2 regions of the Janthinobacterium sp. 1_2014MBL_MicDiv genome follow, and region 1 is predicted to be linked to the other one. Evidence: predicted binding sites of a transcription regulator. Region 1 holds the regulator's gene; the other holds the start of a gene.
The links. Region 1 encodes FliA, which starts transcription of late flagellar genes. Its sites were predicted from a motif close to CTAAAGTTTNNNNNNNNNNNGCCGNTA; they were not measured.
Positions count from the first base shown of each region.

Region 2: the regulator FliA is predicted to act here: its motif matches at 2,336-2,362, upstream of YQ44_RS20500 (flagellar protein FliT).

Region 1 covers NZ_CP011319.1:1,038,220-1,045,472, reverse strand. Annotated here, with positions in the region: gene motD (flagellar motor protein MotD) at 162-932, opposite strand; gene YQ44_RS04565 (flagellar motor protein) at 938-1,684, opposite strand; gene YQ44_RS04560 (RNA polymerase sigma factor FliA) at 1,666-2,397, opposite strand; gene YQ44_RS04555 (MinD/ParA family ATP-binding protein) at 2,443-3,306, opposite strand; gene flhF (flagellar biosynthesis protein FlhF) at 3,299-4,612, opposite strand; gene flhA (flagellar biosynthesis protein FlhA) at 4,873-6,969, opposite strand; gene flhB (flagellar biosynthesis protein FlhB) at 6,966-7,253, opposite strand, start outside.
Region 2 covers NZ_CP011319.1:4,749,914-4,757,166, forward strand. Annotated here, with positions in the region: gene YQ44_RS20490 (class I SAM-dependent methyltransferase) at 1-8, opposite strand, end outside; gene YQ44_RS20495 (M13 family metallopeptidase) at 78-2,162, opposite strand; gene YQ44_RS20500 (flagellar protein FliT) at 2,406-2,702, shown strand; gene YQ44_RS20505 (type IV pilus assembly protein FimV) at 3,166-4,293, opposite strand; gene fumC (class II fumarate hydratase) at 4,465-5,859, shown strand; gene YQ44_RS20515 (RNA-binding S4 domain-containing protein) at 5,956-6,177, shown strand; gene YQ44_RS20520 (hypothetical protein) at 6,294-6,578, shown strand; gene bufB (MNIO family bufferin maturase) at 6,579-7,253, opposite strand, start outside.

The DNA.
Region 1 (7,253 bases):
CACACCTAACATAGAACACCTAACAACACCTGCTGCGCGTCGCGATTTGCGCCCGCCGATGCTCACTGCCTCGGCGGCCCCGTGCAAGGCACAGCTCCGCTTCTCGGGCCAACGGGGGCGCCGAGCCTCGCTGCCGCTCGCGACGGTTTTGTCAGGCCTTGTCAGTTGGCCGGCGGCGCCGTCGGTACTTCCGTCACCGTCTCGGGGATGCCCGAGAGGATGGTCACGGCGACGCGGCGGTTGCGCGCGCGCCCTTCCGGCGTGGCGTTCGGCGCCACGGGGATGTTGTCGGCGTGGCCGACGGCCGTCAGGCGCGTGGCTTGCACGCCGCTGGCGATGAACAGGCGCACCACGGCGCTGGCGCGCGCGGCCGACAGTTCCCAGTTCGAGGCGAAGTTCGAATTGCTGATCGGCTGCACATCGGTATGCCCTTCCACCTGCACGTCGTGCGTGTCGTCCTTGAGCAGCACGGCCACGGCGCGCAGGGCCTGGTCCGATTCCGGCGTCAGGCGCGCCGCGCCCGGGTCGAACAGCACGCTGGCGTTGATTTCCACGCTGACGCCGCGGCTCGTCTGCGTCACGCGCACCTTGCCTTCCTTGACCAGCGGCGCCAGGGTGGACGTCAGGTCCTGCGCCAGGCGCGTCATGTGCTCGCGCTCGCGGCGGATGGCTTCCGTGCGGCGCTTCAGGGCGGGATTCGGCAGCGGGATCGCCTGCGGCGCTTCCATGAGGATGGGCGGCGCGCCCTTGTCCAGGCTGAAGGCCTGGCCGATGGCGCTCTGGAAGACGCGGTACTTGCCTTCGTTGACTTGCGAAATCGCATACATGACGACGAAAAAGGCGAACAGCAGGGTGATGAAATCGGCGTACGAGATCAGCCAGCGGTCCTGGTTGTCCGGTTCCTCGTCATACTTCCTGCGCGCGCGCCGCATCATGGTCAGTGCTCGTGCAGGAGGCTGGCCACGCGCTCTTCGATGATGCGCGTATGGTCGCCCGTGGCGATGTCGTACAGCACGGCGGCCGTGATTTCATACTGCAGCACGCGGCGCGAAACGATGGCCTTGAGTTTATTTGCCACCGGCAGGAACAGCAGGTTGGCCAGGCCCACGCCATAGATGGTGGAGACGAACGCCACGGCGATTCCGCCGCCGAGCTTGCTGGGGTCGGTGAGGTTTTCCATCACGTGGATCAGGCCCAGCACGGCGCCCAGGATGCCGATCGTGGGCGAATAGCCGGCGGCAGATTCCCACACCTTGACGGCCTGGCGCTCGGCCATCTCGTAGGCGGAGATTTCCACGTCGAGCAGCTGGCGCAGCTTGTCGGGCGCGATGCCGTCGACGATCATGCGCAAACCCTTGGCGTTGAAGCGGTCGGCCGTGTTTTCCATCAGGCGCTCGAGGGCCAGCGGGCCGTCGCGGCGCGCCGTCAGGCTCCACTGCCCGATGTCGCGCGCCAGCGCGGCGCGCGTGTCCGAAGGCGGCAGGAACACCCAGCGCAGCATTTCCAGGCCGCGCACGAAGGTGCGCAAGCGCGTTTGCAGCAGCACGGCGCCGAAGGTGCCGATGACAACGATGGCGAAGGCGGCCGGCTGCAGCAGGGAGGCCATCTTGCCGCCCTCCAGTGCCTGGCCGACCAGGAGGCCCGCCAGCGCCAGCGCCAGCCCGATTACGCTGGACCAGTCCACGCCTGCTCCCTCAAGGTTGCGCGCAGGCGCGCGACGGCCTGGGTATGCAGCTGCGAGACGCGCGATTCCGATACGCCCATCACCGCGCCGATCTCCTTCAGGTTCAGTTCTTCTTCGTAGTACAGGCCCATGAGTATTTTCTCGCGTGGCGGCAGCGCGTCGATGGCATCGATCACGGATTGCCGGAAATCGGTATCGAGCAGGGACCGCAAGGGGTCGCTGTCCTCGTCCACGCAATGGCGGTCGAGGAAGCTGTCATTGCCGTCCGGGTCATGAAAATCTTCGTAGTACACCAGCTGGTGGCCGCCGCCGTCGCCCAGCATTTCCTGGTAGTCGGCCAGCGACATTTTCAGCAGTTTCGCCACTTCCGACTCCGTCGGCGGGTGGCCCAAGCGCTGCTGCAAAATGCTCATCGCCTCTTCGATCTTGCGCATGTTCTGGCGCATGCTGCGCGGCAGCCAGTCGCTGGTGCGCAGCTCGTCGAGCATGGCGCCGCGGATGCGCAGCACGGCATACGTCTCGAACTGCGCGCCATGCGTTTCCTCATAGCGGCTGATGGCGTCCAGCAGGCCGATCATGCCGGCCTGGATCAGGTCATCGACCTCGACCGAAGGCGGCAATTTCGCCTTCATATGGTGCGCCAGACGCTTCACCAGCGGGATATGCTCCGTCAGCAAATAGTCCTTGTTCGATTTCCCTTTGACCGTGTACATAGGCTGCTTATTGTTTTATCGTCTTATCTGGTGCTACGGTTGGATTCAGGCGCTGAAATGGTGTGCGCTCCCCGTCTGGTACAAGGTGGTGCCCAGCACCGGCGCCGCCGAACGGACCAGGCGCTCGGCCAGTCCGCGAAACGCCACCGAAGCTCCCGCCAGCGGAAACGCGTCGACCACGCTGCGGCCCAGGCGCGCGGCGCGGTGCAGGTATTCATCGGCCGGCACCGACCCCATCGACGTCAGTTTCACGGCCAGGTAGCGGCTCGCCGCCTGCGCCATATTATCGTATACCACTTTTGCCTCGGATTCGGAAGCGCCGGTGACAAGAATGCCGAACGGACGCCGTCCCAGCTCCTGGTTCAGTCGCTTGATCAGGCAATAGGCCGCCTTGATCGAATTGGCGCTGTTCGACACCTGCACCACGATGTCGGACGAGGCCATCAGCGGCACGGGGAAGCATGCGCCCTCCTCGGCCACCACGCCGTCGACCAGCACGATGCCGCTCTGGCGCGCCATCACTTCGAAGGTCTTGCCCAGGCGGCGCGTGTCTTCGTCGCCCGCATAGTCGCTGCTGTCCATCAGGTGGTTGCGCGCGCCCAGGTGGGCCACGCCGAAGCCCTGCGGCACCTGGTGGATCACCTGGTTCAGGCCGCACTGCTGGCGCGCCACGTCGAGCAGGCTGGCGCCGTGCGCCAGTCCCAGGCGCGAAGCGACGCCGTCGCTGCCGCCGCTGGCGTCGACCAGCAGCACTTCATTGCCGCCATACGCGAGCGAAGCGCCCAGGTTGACCAGCATGGCGCCCTTGTCGTCCTGCGGCGTGGCCGACAGGAACGTCATGACGCGCGGCTGCGGGCCGGCCAGCATGCGGCGCAGGCCTTCGGCCTGGTCGAAATCGAAATTAGCCAAGGTGCACCCCGCGCGCTTCATTGTTGCGGGCGGCGGCCTGCGCCATCAGCAGCGGCAGTTCGGCATCGGAAAACTGCGTCGCCGCCGTATCGCGCTTGAGCTTGAAGGCGCGGTCGATCAGGTAGGCGCGGTCGGCCAGGTGCAGGTCTTCCGGCACGCGCTGGCCGTTCGACACATAAAACAGGTTCAGCTTCTGGCGGATCACCACGTCGAGTACATTGCCGATCGACGCCGCTTCATCGAGCTTGGTCATGATGCAGCCGGCCAGGCCGCTGCCCTGGTAGGCGCGCACCACTTCATTGAGCGTTTCCTGCGTTGCCGTCGAATTCAGGCACAGCAGGCGCTTGACGTCGGCACCGGCGCCCGACAGCATGGCCACCTGCTCCGTCACCATCTGGTCGCGCTGGCTCACGCCCACCGTGTCGATCAGCACCGTGTGCTTGTTCTTCAATTCCTTCAGGGCGATGCGCAAGTCGGCCTCGTCCTTCACCGAGTGCACCATCACGCCGAGGATCTTGCCGTAGATGCGCAGCTGTTCGTGCGCGCCGATACGGTAGGCGTCCGTGGTGATCAGGGCCAGCTTTTCCGGGCCGTGGCGCATCACGCAGCGCGCCGCCAGCTTGGCCGTGCTGGTGGTCTTGCCGACGCCGGTCGGGCCCACCAGCGCGAATACGCCGCCCTGCTCGAGCATGGCGTCTTCATTGGCGACAGTATTCAGGTTACGGCTGAGCACGGTCTTGATCCAGCGCATGCTTTGCGCGCCGTCCAGGCCGGCGGGCAGCTTGTCGATCAGGTAGCGCGCCAGGCTGGCCGAGAAGCCGGCCGCCAGCATTTCGCGCAGCACGACGGCTTTTTGCGGCTCGCGCTGCTGCGTCGAACCCCACGAGATTTCCGCCAGCTGGGTTTCCATCATGCCGCGCATGGCGCGGATTTCATTCATCATGCCGCTCATCTCGGCGGCGGCGTTTTCTTTGACGTGCGCCAGCGCGCTGGCCATCATCTGCTGCATGCGGGCCATGTCCACTGGCTCGGACGATGCCTGGCGCGGCGCGGCCGGGCGCTGGGCCGGGGCGGCCGCGCGCTGCGGCGTGGCGAACTGGGTCTGCAACTGGGGACGCGGCTGGGCCATTTCCGAGGCGGCCGGCGGCGATGCCAGCGAGGCGGCATCGTCATTGGCCAGCGCGAGGATTTCCACCACGCCATCGGCCTGGCGGTTCGACAGGATCACGGCATCGGGGCCGAGCGCTTCGCGCACCTTGCGCAGCGCATCGCGCGACGAGGCGCCCGTAAATTTCTTCACATTCATGGCCGGCCTCCCGAGGCGGGGGTGGCGCAGTACTGGCTGAACGGTGTGACCATCATCGACTCCTGTTGCTTGAGTGCTGTCTTCCACATGGACACAGATCACTCGGACAGTTTCCATTATTAGCGATGCACTGGGGAAATGATCGAAGGAACAGGACGGGAAAGTACCCGTTATTCAGTTTGCCGTGAGGAAATTGAGGTGCGGCAAGTAAAAAACGGGGCCGTTCGCGCCGGAACGGCCCCGCCTTGCTTATCAGGCAACTACTGCGCGCCCACCAGGCTGGTGACGCGGATGGTCTTGGTTTCCGGCACTTCCGCATGCGACAGCACCTTCAGCTGCGGCAGGGCGCGGCGCAGGAAGCGCGACAGCAGCGCGCGCAGCGGCGCCGGCACCAGCAGCACGGGCGTCAGGCCCAGCGCTTCCTGCTGCTGCGCGGCCAGGCCCGCCTGGTGGGCGATGGTGTCGGCCAGGCCAGGCTCGATGCCCGCGCCATCGCCGCCATTGCCCATCGCCTGCATCAGCAGGCGCTCGAGGCGGCTGTCGAGCGTCATCACGGACAGTTCGGCCGCGCCGGGGAACAGTTGCTGCACGATGGCGCGGCCCAGGGCCACGCGCACCAGCGCCGTCAGGTCGTTCGGATCCTGCGTGTGCACCGTGTGCTCGGCCAGGGTTTCGATGATGGTGCGCATGTCGCGGATGTGCACGCCTTCCATCAGCAGGTTCTGCAGCACTTTTTGCAGCGTCGACAGCGACAGCATCTTCGGCACCAGGTCCTCCACCAGGCGCGGCGCATCCTTGCCCAGGTGGTCGAGCAGCGCCTGCACTTCCGCGCGGCCCAGCAATTCGGAAGCGTGCGAGGTGATCAGGTGGTTCAGGTGCGTGGCCACCACGGTGCCCGCATCGACCACCGTGTAGCCCATCGACTGCGCCTGGTCGCGCAGGCTGGCCTCGATCCACGTGGCCGGCAAGCCGAAGGCCGGGTCCGTCGTGGACAGGCCGGGCAAGGTGCCGCTGGCCATGCCGGGGTTGATCGCCAGGAACTGGCCATTGAATGCTTCGCCAACCCCCACTTCCACGCCCTTGAGCGTGATGCGGTAGGCCGACGGTTTCAATTCCAGATTGTCGCGGATATGCACGGGCGGTGCCAAAAAGCCCACTTCCTGGGCGAATTTCTTGCGGATGCCTTTGATGCGCTTGAGCAATTCGCCGCCCTGCGTCTTGTCGACCAGCGGAATCAGGCGGTAGCCCACTTCCAGGCCCAGGGTATCGACGGGCATGATGTCTTGCCAGCTGGCCTCTTCCTGCTCGGGCGCCACCGTGGCTTGCTGCACCTCGGCCGGCTTTTCGGCCGCCTCTTTCGCCTGCGTGCGCTTCTTGCTGATCAGATACGCGGAACCGGCCAGCAGGGACGCCAGCAGGATGAAGACCATGTTCGGCATGCCGGGAATCAAGCCCATGCCGCCGATGATGCCGGCCGTGATGTACAGCACTTGCGGTTTCGCAAACAATTGCCCCACCAGCTGGGTACCGATGTCCTGCTCGCTGGCCACGCGCGAGACGACGATACCGGCCGCCGTGGAAATGATCAGCGAAGGAATCTGCGCCACCAGGCCGTCACCGATGGCCAGCAGGGTGTAGTTCTTGAGCGCATCGGCAAAGCCCATGTCGTGCTGCAGCAAGCCCACCAGCAAGCCGCCGACGATATTGATGACGGTGACCATGATGCCGGCGATGGCGTCGCCGCGCACGTATTTGCTGGCACCGTCCATGGCGCCATAGAATTCCGCTTCCTGCGCCACTTCCGTGCGGCGGCGGCGCGCCTCGTCTTCGCCGATCAGGCCGGCATTCAGGTCGGCGTCGATGGCCATCTGTTTACCCGGCATGGCGTCCAGCGCGAAGCGGGCGCCCACCTCGGCGATACGGCCCGCACCCTTGGTGACGACGGTAAAGTTGATGATGGTCAAAATAATGAAGACCACGATACCGACCGTGTAATTACCGCCAATCAAGAAGTGACCGAACGCTTCGATCACCTTGCCGGCCGCGTCGGCGCCCGTATGGCCTTCCGTCAGCACCACGCGCGTGGACGCCACGTTCAGCGACAGGCGCAGCATGGTCGACACGAGCAGGATGGTCGGGAAGGCCATGAAGTCGAGCGGCTTGACCGTGTACAGCGCCGTCAGCAGCACGATGATGGACAGCGCGATGTTGAAACTGAAGAAGATGTCGAGGATGAAGGCGGGCAGCGGCAGCACCATCATCGCCAGCAGCATGATGATGATGATCGGCGCGGCGAGGCCCTTGCTGGCGTTGCCTTTCAATCCGCTCAACCAGGCTGGCATGGTCAAACCGTTCATGGTGCACTTCCTTTATTCTTGTCTGCCGCGTCTGCTGCGGGCGGTGTCTGCGATGCGGGGTTCTGCGGGTCGAGCTCGGGCGGCACATCCAGTTTCTTCGGCTTGTCGGGACGCTCGCCCTGGCCCTTGCCGTAGCTGCGCAGCTGGAACACATACGCCAGCACCTCGGCCACGGCGCCGTACAGCGCTTCGGGTATCTCGTCGCCGATCTCCGTGTGCTTGTACAGCGCACGCGCCAGGGCCGGCGCTTCCAGGATGGCGACCTTGTGCTCGCCGGCCAGTTC
Region 2 (7,253 bases), 2.7 Mb from region 1:
GGCTTCATGGCGCTCCTGTCATCGATGGGCGCATTTTACGCTGCCGGCCGCTTCGCCGGCCGGCAGCACCAGCCCACTTACCAGACGCGCACGCGCTGCTCGGGCGCCAGGTACAGCTGCTGCCCCGGCTGCACGTCGAAGACCGGATACCAGGCGTCGAGGTTGCGCACGGTGGCGGCGCGGTATTGCGCCGGCGCGTGGCCATCGGTGAGGATTTGCTGGCGCGCCGCCGCCTCGCGCGCCTTGCTGCGCCAGCTGACGCCATAGCCCGTGAAGAACGCCCGTTCCGCTCCCGGCTGCGCCGCCTTGCCCTGCTGCGACAGGGTGAACGCGTCATAGGCGGCCGCCACGCCGGCCAGGTCGGCCAGGTTTTCGCTGAGGGTCAGCTGGCCATTCACGGCCAGGTCGGGAAATGGCCGGTAAGCCGAGAACTGCGCCGCCAGCTGTCCGGCAGCCGTCTTGAAATGCGCGAGGTCGGCCGGCGTCCACCAGTCGCGCAACTTGCCCTGGGCATCGAACTGCGCGCCCTGGTCGTCGAAGCTGTGGCTGATCTCGTGGCCGATGGTGGCGCCGATGCCGCCGTAGTTGGCCGCATCGGATGCCTGCGGATCGAAGAACGGCGGCTGCAGGATGGCGGCCGGGAAGTTCAGCGCATTTTGCAGCGGCAGGTTGACGGCGTTGACCAGCTGCGCCGGCATGGCCCAGGCCTTGCGGTCGACGGGCTGGCCCAGCTTGGCCAATTGCTGCTGGTAATGGAACTGTTCCGCGCGCTGCGCATTGCCCAGCGCATCGCCGCGCACGACGCGCAAGCCCGCATAGCTGGCCCAGCGCTCCGGGTAGCCGACGCCCACATACAGGGTCTTGAGCTTTTCCTGCGCCTGCGCCCTGGTTTCCGGCGCCATCCAGTCCAGCTTGTCGATGCGGCGCGAGAAGGCGGCGACGATATTGGCCACCATGTCCTGCACGCGCGCCTTCGATTCGGGCGGGAAATAGCGCTCCACGTACAGCTTGCCGACGGCGTCGCTGAGGGCGCCGTTCGTCGCGGCCAGCGCGCGCTTGCTGCGCGGCGACTGCTGCGGCGTGCCGCTCAGCGCACTGCCATAAAAGGCGAAACGCTGGTCGGCGGCGGCCTTGGGCAAGGTCGCGCCAAAGTGGTTGATCGCGTGGAAGGCAAGGAAATCCTTCCAGGTGGCCAGCGGCACGCTCGCCACCAGCGCGGCGCTGCCCGTCATGGCCGACGGATGCCAGACGATGAAGTCCTTCTGCGCCCCCAGGCCGGCCGCCTGGAAGAAGGCTTTCCAGTCCAGTCCCGGCGCCTTGCTGGCGAAATCCCCGGCGCGCCAGGCATTGTTGCCCTTGGCAACGTCGGCCGACTCTTCGCGGCTGGCGTGACTCGCGGCAATTTGTTGTTCCAACGCAAACACGCGCGCCGCGCGACCCTGCGCATCGCCGTAGCCTGCCAGTTGCAGCATGGCGGCGATATGCGCCTGGTAGCTGCCGCGCAAGCCCTGCATGCGCGCGCTGTCGGTCGCATAATAGGCGCGGTCGGGCATGCCCAGGCCCCCTTGCAGCAGGTAAGCCACGTTGCGCGTCGGGTCGTTCAAGTCTTGTGCCACCCACAGGCCGAACAGGTTTTCCGTATAAAAATTGGTGGAATTGAGCGGGTCGACATCGGCGCGCAAGCTCTCGCCCAGCGCCCGCGCCAGGCCCGCCTGGTCGCGCACGGCGTCGATCTTTTTCAGCAGCGGCTTGAGCGGCGCCCAGCCTTTCGCCTCGATGGCGGCCTCGTCCATATAGGAGCGGTAGAAATCGCTGACCTGGCGCGCTTCCGCGCTGCCGCCCTGGCCTGCCTGCAAGCCTTCGACGAGGGCGATGATGCGCTGGTTGGTTTCATCGGCGAGGATGGCGAACGAGCCCCAGCTGGCGCGGTCGTCCGGAATGGCCGTGGCGCGCATCCAGTCGCCATTGACGTAGTCATAAAAGTCGTCGCCGGGCAAGACGGCCGTGGGCGCCGCCTTCGCGGTGGCAGGACTGGCGGCCGCCTCCTGTCCATGCGCGTGGACGGCGCCGCCAGCCAGGGCGATGCCGGACAGGGCCAGCGCCATGGCGCGCTTGCGCCAGGAACCGGGAAAAGAGGGAACGGCAGCAGTGACAACGCGCATGGTGATCCTTTCAGGCAAAGTGACGACAGTAGTGTGCAAAATCATAACGCGTTTCGACGCGCCAGAACACCCTGCCCTGTCACCGCGACGCCAGCAGGCATGCGGCCTGGCGGGCGATGGCGGCCTCCCCCTGCCCTCTTTGGAAATTATTTTCACTTTTTTTCAAAAAAACCCTCAAGTTCCCGTTCAGGCCGCCGTTAATCTAGACAAGCGGTAATCCATTCACTAGTTACGGGTGTGCTCATGACCTCCAACGACGTTCTCTCGATGTATGAAAATATTGCAGGACTGACCAATCAAATGGTCGTGGCCGCACGTTCGAGCGACTGGGATGGCTTGAATACCCTGGAAAACCAGTGCGCCAGCGCAGCCAGCACGGCCATGACGGGCAGCGTGCCTGCCCTCGCCGGCACTTCGCGCATGCGCAAGATCGACTTGCTGAAGCAAATCCTGGCCAACGACCGCGAAATCCGCACCATCACGGAACCATGGATGACGCAGCTGGCCAGCGTGATGCCGGCATCGCGCGCGCACATGTAAGGCAGGAGCGACATCCCGATATCGAAAAAGCACCTGCGGGTGCTTTTTTTACGTCCGTACGCATGGGTGACATGGTCACTGGCGCGCCGCGCTACTGTCGCGGCCGCGCCAAGTCGGGGGAAATACAGGGGAGGGGAATATGGAAGGCGAACCCCAGGTATCTCCTGGCGTCGCCTCGCTGCCGGTTGCATCCGGCGTCCGCGAGCACATCGTTGGCATCGCAGACCGCTTCCAGGCCCAGGCGTTTATGCAACGCTACACCTGTTTGTCGCGCCACACTATCGTTGGTGGCTGCGCCAGGCTGGGACTGTTTTGTCGTAGAGCAAGTCCACTGAATTAATTATATCGCCATCTTTGAAAAATAAGCAACGCGATTGGCATGCGTTTGCATGTCTTTTTTAAATATCTTTTTTTATATCAAGTCTGAGCGCGCCATTCGGGGCAATCCGGCGTCGCTCCGTTCCTAGCGGGAAAATGGTTCCGGCTCCGGCTCGGCCGCCTGCGCCTCATCCGCGGCCTCCGTCAGGACGGGCACGTCCTTCTTGCGGCCGAATGGCTTGCGCAGCAAGACCCAGTACTTCGAAGGCGTCCCCGGCCCCGCCGCTTGCTTGCGCTTGCGCACGACATACACGATGACGGCCGTCAGCAGCAGGAATGCCAGCGTCCCCAGGCCCAGCCACAGCAAGCCATGGCCGCCCGCCTGCTTCTCGGCCACGGGCGCCGCCAGCGGTTTGGGCTTGGCATGCGCAACAACAGGCGCAGCGGGAGCGGCGGCCGCTACGGCGGCACCAGGCTGGGCCAGCGCCTGCTGCAGCGCGCCGATCTTGCCCTCCAGCTCGCCCAGCCTGGCATTGAGGGCCGTATTCTTCTCGTCCAGCGCCACGCACGCTTCGGCCTGCCCCGCATCGGCCTGCGGCGCGCAGGCGGCCACGGGCGCGACAGGACGGCGCAACGGCCGCCGCCGCACGGCAGCGGCGGCGCGCACGGCCGGCGCCTCCACCGCTTTCCTCGGTGCGGCGGGCGGCGCAACGAAGACCGTGGCGGGACGCAGCATGCCTTCGGCACGCGCGCGCGCCGCCAGCGCGGCGGCATCGGGCGGCGTGCCCGGCATGGCACGCGGCAGCGGCATGGGCGCCGCCGGCATGGCTTCCGGCGGCGCAGCCACCCTGGCCGGCGCGCTGGCGACGGGCGGCGACGGCGTCAGCCACAGCGTTGCCAGGCGCACGATGGCGCCGCCGCCATTGCCCAGCAACAGATACAGGTGCAGATGGCCGGACTGGATCGCCTTCGCTGTAGTGACGCGCACATAGCGGCGCCCGCCCCGCTCGAAGGGATTGATGGTCAAACCCTGCAGGGCCGGGTCCATGCCGATGCCGCCGCCCCGGTACACATCGGGCGAGGCCAGGCGCACGGCCACGCCCTGCGCTTCGTCGGGCGCCAGGGCCGTCAGTTCGATCTCGGCCAGCAGCGGCTGGCCCACGTGCGACAGCACCGCCATCTCGCCCAGTTCCGCCGCCATGACAGGCGGCAAGACCAGGCTGGCGGCGGCGCATGCGATCAGGGACCAACGGGGAAAGATGCTGCTTTGCATGGACTGATCGCTTTGATAACAAGATAAATAAACGGAACTCGCCCATCTTTAACGGCAGGAAATCGCAAAAATATAGACGGGCGCGAGCAAAATGATGCAATACAGCATCATCCTGTGCCTTTTTGGCGTCTGGAGTACACTCGATCCACCTCCATCGATGAAAGGGATGCCATGAGTAGCAGAATCGAACGCGACAGTTTCGGCCCGATCGACGTACCCGCCGACCGGCTTTGGGGAGCGCAAACGCAGCGCTCGCTCGAACACTTCCATATCTCCACGGAAAAGATGCCGCCCGAACTGATCGCCGCCCTGGCCACCGTCAAGCGCGCGGCCGCCCACGTCAACCTGGACTTGGGGCTATTGGACGGCAAGAAAGCCGTCGCCATCACGCAGGCGGCCGATGAAGTGCTGGCCGGCAAGCATGACGCCGAGTTCCCGCTGGCCGTCTGGCAGACAGGGTCTGGCACGCAAAGCAATATGAACATGAATGAAGTGCTGGCCAACCGCGGCTCCGAGCTGATCGGCGGCTTGCGCGGCGCCGAGCGCCTGCTGCACCCGAATGACGACGTCAACCTGGGCCAGTCCTCGAACGACATCTTCCCCACCGCCATCCATGTGGCCGCCGCGCTGGCCGTCGCCCACACGGTCTTGCCGCCGCTGCGCCAGCTGCGCGCCACGCTGGACGCCAAGGCGACGGAATTTGCCGACATCGTCAAGATCGGCCGCACCCATTTGCAGGATGCGACGCCGTTAACCCTGGGACAGGAATTCTCGGGCTATGTGGCGCAGCTGGACTTTGCCGAACACATCATCACGGCCTCGCTGCCGCCGCTGCTGCAGCTGGCCGCCGGCGGCACGGCCGTGGGCACGGGCTTGAATGCCCACGTGGAATTTGCCGGCCGCATCGCCGCGGAACTGGCGCGCCTGACGGGCCAGCCGTTTGCCACGGCCGACAACAAGTTTGCCGCGCTGGCCGCCCACGATGCCCTGGTCGCCGCCCATGGCGCGCTGAAAACCCTGGCCACGGCCCTGATGAAGATCGCCAACGATGTGCGCTGGATGGCCTCCGGCCCCCGCTCGGGCCTGGGCGAGATCACGATACCCGAAAACGAGCCGGGCAGCTCCATCATGCCGGGCAAGGTCAACCCGACCCAGTGCGAGGCGCTGACCATGCTGTGCTGCCAGGTGTTCGGCAACGACGTCGCCATCACTGTGGGCGGCGCCTCGGGCAATTTCGAGCTGAATGTCTTCAAGCCCTTGATCGCGCACAACTTCCTGCAAAGCGCGCGCCTGCTGGGCGACGGCATGCGCAGCTTCGACGCGCATTGCGCGCACGGCATCGCGCCGAACCGCGAGCGCATCGCCGAGCTGATGGAGCGCTCATTGATGCTGGTCACGGCGCTGGCGCCGCACATCGGCTACGACAAGGCGGCGCAAATCGCTAAACAGGCCCAGCATGAAGGCACGACCTTGAAGGAAGCGGCGCTGGCCCTCGGTTTTGTGACCGAGGAGCAATTCAGCGAGTGGATCGTGCCCTTGGCCATGACGCGCCCCAACAAAAGCTGAGGCCCAGCCCTGCATTGCTGGCGGCTTCAGGTAAACTATGGATTAGTTGAGGTTGTCATCAAGTGTTTAAAACACATCATTGCAATAAGGGATACAATGCAAAAAGTAAGCTTTGATTTAACATCCGAGTTCGTCGAGCTGAACCAGCTGCTCAAGCTGGTCGGCTTGTGCGACAGCGGTGGCGCAGGCAAGGTCATGGTCGATAGCGGCGTGGTGAAGGTCGATGGCAAGAAGGAATTGCGCAAGACCGCCAAGATCCGCAGCGGCCAGGTCGTCAGCGTGGGCGATATCCGCATCACGGTCGTCGGCCCTGCCTGATCCCGGCATGGGGCGCGCGAGCGGCCCCATGCTTCCGCCTACGCCTGCCCGGCTGCCTACGTCAAGCTGCAACTTCGCTATTGCCATATCTTTATCGATTGCGGAAGGGGAGCGCCATGGACCATCCCGAACAAGGCACGCGCAGCCAGGAACGCCTGATCGGCGACTTGCGCCAGGTCATCGAGAACGCGGAAGAATTGCTGCGCAATACAGACAAATACACAAGCAGCCTGTACCAGAACGCGCGCGCCAAGCTGGAATTGGCTCTCGTGGCTGCTACTGCCGAACTTGCCCGTTTCGAGGAAGAGCAAGTGACGCGCATGATGGACGCCACCCTGGCCGCGAACGCCCTGTACCGTGACCAGACGGGCGAAGCGCGCCTGCTGCGCGCCTTCGATTAATCAGCGCCAAGCGGACGCCATGTCCGTCAGCACCGCATGCGCCAGCCACAGGCGCAGCTGCGCGCCCAGGTCGAACGCCTCGTCCAGCCCGAAGGCGGCGTCGAGCGCGGCGCCGAACGTCAGCCCCTGCTGCAATGCCAACAAGGCCGCATGCGCGGCCCCATCCAGCGCCAGCACCTGCGCCTTCCAGCGTGGACGGCAGACGAGCGCATGGCTGGCCATCTGCATTTCCTGCGGGAACACGCCTTCCCCCTCTCCTGCCTGATGCGCCTGCCACAGGGCCGGCACTTGCCAGCGCGACGCCAGCAAGGTGCAGGCCGGATGCAGGGCAAAACGGCGCGACTCCAGCTGTTCCGGCCCCAGGTCCGCCAGCGCCTGTGCCGGCACGCCCTGCGCGTCCGGCGCGTAATGGGCCAGGTGCAGCGCCCACTCGAGGCGCGCCATGTCCGGCAGGTAAGGCAAGTGGGCCACATGGGGGAAGCTGGCAAGGAAGTCCGCGAAACGGGCGCCAAACTGGTGCAGATCGGGACTGTCGGATGGATGTTGCCGGCCATAGGCGCGCGCCAGGCCGCCAAAGAACTCCTCGCCCACCAGCGCCAGCACGACGGGATATGCATGGCCCAGGGCGCGGCGCCAGGTGGCAGTGAGATTGCCACGGTACAAGGCCAAACGCCC